One region of the Hippea sp. KM1 genome, then DNA from elsewhere that is predicted to be linked to it. Evidence: riboswitches for the same ligand, from Rfam matches in the RefSeq annotation. Region 1 holds a riboswitch; the other holds the start of a gene.
The links. Region 1 has a riboswitch for cobalamin ahead of D891_RS0102045 (cobyrinate a,c-diamide synthase). Riboswitches for the same ligand answer to the same signal wherever they lie in the genome.

Region 1 (2,405 bases):
ATATGAACCTATGCCCTTCCAACGATGCGCCCCTTCATGTCGAATAGTATCACATCAACATCGAAGCCGAAATCCGCATGTATCTTTTCCTTAACCAGCAGGGCTGTTCTGTTTAGGCCGTATGACCCTTTTATCTGGCATATCTCTTCGGTGGTGTTGACATCTTGTTCTATTCCTTCAATGGCCTTTATTAGGTGTGTGGCCTGGGGTGAGAATCTGGAGTGGGTGTTGTAATAGCCCATAGCCAATTTTGCTATCTTTCCTGGATGGCCTGCTATGCCGAATTTAGTTATACCCTTGCGTTTTAGGTAATTGAAGGCTCCATCAAAATAGTTGCTGACCTGCACGCAGGGTGTATCCGTTATGCTCTTTAGGTGCCTCTCACCTATCTTTCCAGGGACCAGAAAGAAATAGTCCTCGTTGTTTGCAATCAACACATCTATCTCACACTCAATAGAGGCTATTAGGGCCTTAACACTCATAGGCTCAACAATGCCTGTTGTGCCCAAGATGGATATGCCCTCTATTATCCCCAATCGCTCGTTAAATGTCCTCTTTGCAACCCTCTTGCCCTCAGGAACGATGATTTCAACAAAGACATGCTCGTTGTCCTTTATGAGTGGGAGTGCGTTTTCCTCAATCATCTTTCGGGGTGTTGGGTTTATGGCTTTTTTGCCCACCTCCACTTGCAGCCCCTTTTTTATTACCAGTCCAACGCCTTCTCCTCCGTCAATGGTTATACCTCTTTTGCCTTTTTCTATTACGATTCTTGAGAAGATCTTTATGTTATTGGTTGCATCTGGATCATCGCCTGCATCCTTTCTTACACCGACCAAGCCGTCTTCTAAGAATACGGGAATTTTGAGTCTTTTGTTATTTGGAAGCTCAATAAACACATAATCGGGGAGCTTGGAGGTTTTTTGGTATATGATTGCAGCCTTGGTTGCTGCGGCTGCAGCAGAGCCTGTTGTGAATCCCCTTCTCATGGTTTTAAGTTTAACAATTACTTGACAAAAATCAAAGTTTTTGAAATAAGTTAATGGGTTTGCGTAGGGAAGTCCGGTGAAAGTCCGGCGCTGTACCCGCAGCTGTGATGGGGAACGAAAGCCCAGTATGCCACTGCCTTAATAGGCGGGAAGGCGGGCAAGTAGGCTATCTGCCCCTAAGCCAGAAGACCTTGCAAGCCTAATATTCCCCGGGTATTGGGAGGTTTTTTATGTTTATCGATATAGACTCCTCATCTTTGGCGTTGTGAAAAAATCATTCCTCATAGCTGCCGATAGGTCCAATAGCGGTAAAACCACGATAACGCTGGGTATACTTTCGGCTTTAAGGGAGCGTGGTTTGCAGACGGTCGGATTTAAATGCGGCCCGGATTATATAGACACACTCCATCTAACCAAAGCCTCTGGCAATCCCGCATATAATCTGGATACGGTTTTTGAGTCCCCCGATGAGCTTAAAAGAACATTTGCCTGGGGCATGAGGGGGGCGGATGTTGGAGTGGTTGAGGGCGTTATGGGGTATTTTGACGGTATTGACTATAAGACATTCAAGGGGAGCAGCTATGAGGTGGCCTCTATTTTGGGTTTGCCGGTGTTTTTGGTGTTGGATGTATCTGGCGTTTCCTATTCTGTTGCCTCTTTTGTTGAGGGTATTGTCTCCTTATCACGGGATGCCTCTGTTTGTGGTGTAATTCTGAATGGTGTTGGATCCCCTTACCATGAACAGATGGTCAGATCGTCCATTGAATACCATGCGGGTGTGAAGGTATTTGGTGCATTGAGAAAGAGCGAGCTTGCCTCATTACCATCGAGGCATTTGGGTGTATATACGGCATTTGAAACAGAGGATGAATTTTATAAGGAGCTTGCAAGAAAGATCGGCTTGTCTGTCGATTTAAACGGCATGCTTGATTTATCTTGGTGCGATGTTGGGGTTGTTGATTCAAAGGACGAACAACCAAAGGATAAAAAAGCCTTTGTGGCCTTTGATGAGGCCTTTAGCTTTTATTATCAACACAATCTGGATTTTTTGGAGCAGTTGGGTTTTGAGATACACTTCTTCTCCCCCCTAAAGGATGAGGATGTCTGTGGTGCGGATTTTGTTTATCTGGGTGGGGGTTATCCTGAACTGTATGCCGAAAGGCTTGTTCATTCAAAGAAGACAATGCAGAGTATACTTCAACATGTAAACTCAAATAGACCGCTGCTTGCCGAATGCGGTGGTATGGTTTATTTAACCAAAGGACTCATTAAAAACAATAGATTTTTCAATTTTTGCGGTGTTTTTGATGCTGTATGTGAGATGACAGAAAACCGTAAGGCCTTAGGCTATGTTCTTGTTAAGGCTTTGGATGGGCAGTTTAGCGGGATTGGCCATGAGTTTCACTATTCCCGTCTAAA
Region 2 (2,405 bases), 900 kb from region 1:
TTAAGCTAAGAGAGGAAGAGAAAAAACTAAAGAGTATGATCTTTATTAGAAAATCGGCGTTTGCCTCAACGATAATATATCTAAACACATTTTCAAAGGGTGTGGGATTTAAGGGTTTCAGCTATGAGAATGGATACTTTAAAACAACCGGCATTGCCAATTCACTATCGGATTTTCAAAGATTTTATTACTTTTTGGAGAAAAATAAATACATAAAAAACCTAAATCTGCACTCCGTAAAACAGAAAGACGGCCAATTTGAATTTTCTATAAGCTATGAGGTGGTGTATTGAAAGCCATTCAGATTAAAAAGGATGTTAGTCTCAAAGAGTTAGTCATATTAGCAGTTCTTCTAATCATAGCCGTAAATATCGTATTCTTTAAATACATACTCCCACCCTTAAAACACAAAAGGGAGGCCTTAATAGATAATTGCATAAATTACGAGACAGAGATATATTCCAAACTCTCCTCAATACAAAACAAGCAGCAGGTATTCAACAAGATAGTGCGAGCAAGGAAAGAGATACAATTTATGAAAGACAAAATAGCATTGCTTAAAAACAAAAAGGTCAGCGTTTTAGATGTCGGGCATATGATAAAGGAATTACTCCTAAAAACAGGCATAAATGTTGTATCGTTTAATGTTGCACAGATAAAAAGGGATGGCTTTAAGGATATATATGAGTTCGATCTTGTTATAGATGATACATTGAAAAACATCGTTTACTTTCTGGATGCTATAGAGGACTATTCCCAGAATATGCAGGTTCCATCTTACTCAATAGCAAGCAAAAACGGGCTCTATGAGGCAAAACTGAGAATAGAGTATGTGCAGGTGAATATGCAATGAAAAAAAGTGTAATTTTAGCCTGTCTTGTTTTTCTGCCCTTGATGGCAAACGCACATAAGTTGCCCGTATTCCATATACCGCCAAATAATAAATACAACCTATTCAATTACACATACTCACCACCTATCAAACCACAAAACACAACCCAGAGCAGTGAACCATCAAGCCCAGATATAAACATTTCTGGCATATTCCTATCGGGTGGCAAAAGGGTTGTGTTAATAGATTATCAGATACTCAAGGAAGGCGACAAGATAAAGGGATACACCATAGAAAAGATATTAGACGGAAAGGTGATACTCTCAAAAGGGCAAAGAAGGATAATAAAATCCATATCCAACGACCTTGAGTAAAGCAAAAGCATAACAAACACACATATCATTCCAACTAACTATTGACACAATCCAGAATATGGGTGTATAAGTAATCTGTCGGGTCAAGGAAGTCCGGTGAAAATCCGGCGCTGCCCCCGCAACTGTGAGGCTGACGAAACCCTAACAACGCCACTGTCGGGATGGGCTCCTAAGGGGTCGCTCGATGGGAAGGCAGGGGAGTAGGATGAAGCCGAGCCAGGAGACTTACCCGACAATAAAGAAGAACGGGAGGTTCAGTTATGAGCATTAAAACCCCACCATCAACATAACACATTTATCCATACGGCAATCATAAACAACCTCAAGGGGGAAGAAGTGTTTTCTAAAATCGTAAAAAGGGATGGTCGTGTTGTAAATTTCGATGCCGAAAAGATAACAAACGCAATTGCAAAGGCGGGAGGTGCCACAGGGGAATTTGATTACGAAACGGCAAGAAAACTGACGATAAAGGTCTTGGATCTGGCCTATAAGTTCTTCAAAGACAGGACACCAACGGTTGAGGAGATCCAGGACATAGTGGAAGAGGTGCTGCTCTCATCCCCATTCAAAAAAACGGCCAAGGCATACATCATTTACAGGGAGCAACACGCCAGACTCAGGGAATTCAAAAACAAGGCCGATGTGGAACTGGTCGAGCAGTATCTCAATAAGCTGGATTGGGAGGTTAAGGAAAACTCAAACATGAGCTTCTCCCTCCAGGGCTTAAACAATTACATATCCTCTGCCATAACAAAAACATACTGGCTTAATAAGATCTATCCAAAAGAGATCAGGGAAGCTCACATAAACGGCGATTTCCACATTCACGATCTAAACTCGTTAAGCGTTTACTGCGTGGGATGGGATCCGCAAGACCTGCTCCTTAAGGGATTTAGGGGTGCAAGGGGTAAGGTTGCAAGCAGGCCTGCCAAACACTTCAGAAGCGCATTGGGACAAATCGTCAATTTCTTTTATACGCTCCAAGGCGAATCGGCAGGGGCTCAAGCCTTCTCAAACTTCGATACATATTTGGCACCTTTTGTTGCATTCGATGGGCTCTCCTATGAAGAGGTTAAGCAGGCGCTTCAGGAGTTTGTGTTCAATGTAAATGTTCCGACACGGGTGGGTTTTCAGACACCCTTTACCAACTTAACGCTTGATTTAGAGGTTCCTGATTTTATGAAAAATCAGGGCGTAAT

Region 2: it holds a riboswitch for cobalamin, as region 1 does, so the genes downstream of both, D891_RS0106615 (ribonucleoside triphosphate reductase) here and D891_RS0102045 (cobyrinate a,c-diamide synthase) in region 1, are expected to answer to the same signal.

The regions. Positions count from the first base shown of each region.
Region 1 is NZ_JAFP01000001.1:391,949-394,353, forward strand. Features, by position in the region: gene D891_RS0102035 (cobalt-precorrin-7 (C(5))-methyltransferase) at 1-22, opposite strand, end outside; gene cbiD (cobalt-precorrin-5B (C(1))-methyltransferase CbiD) at 9-986, opposite strand; cobalamin riboswitch at 1,030-1,198, shown strand; gene D891_RS0102045 (cobyrinate a,c-diamide synthase) at 1,252-2,405, shown strand, end outside.
Region 2 is NZ_JAFP01000001.1:1,287,538-1,289,942, forward strand. Features, by position in the region: gene D891_RS0106600 (PilN domain-containing protein) at 1-293, shown strand, start outside; gene D891_RS0106605 (hypothetical protein) at 290-853, shown strand; gene D891_RS0106610 (hypothetical protein) at 850-1,206, shown strand; cobalamin riboswitch at 1,270-1,453, shown strand; gene D891_RS0106615 (ribonucleoside triphosphate reductase) at 1,543-2,405, shown strand, end outside.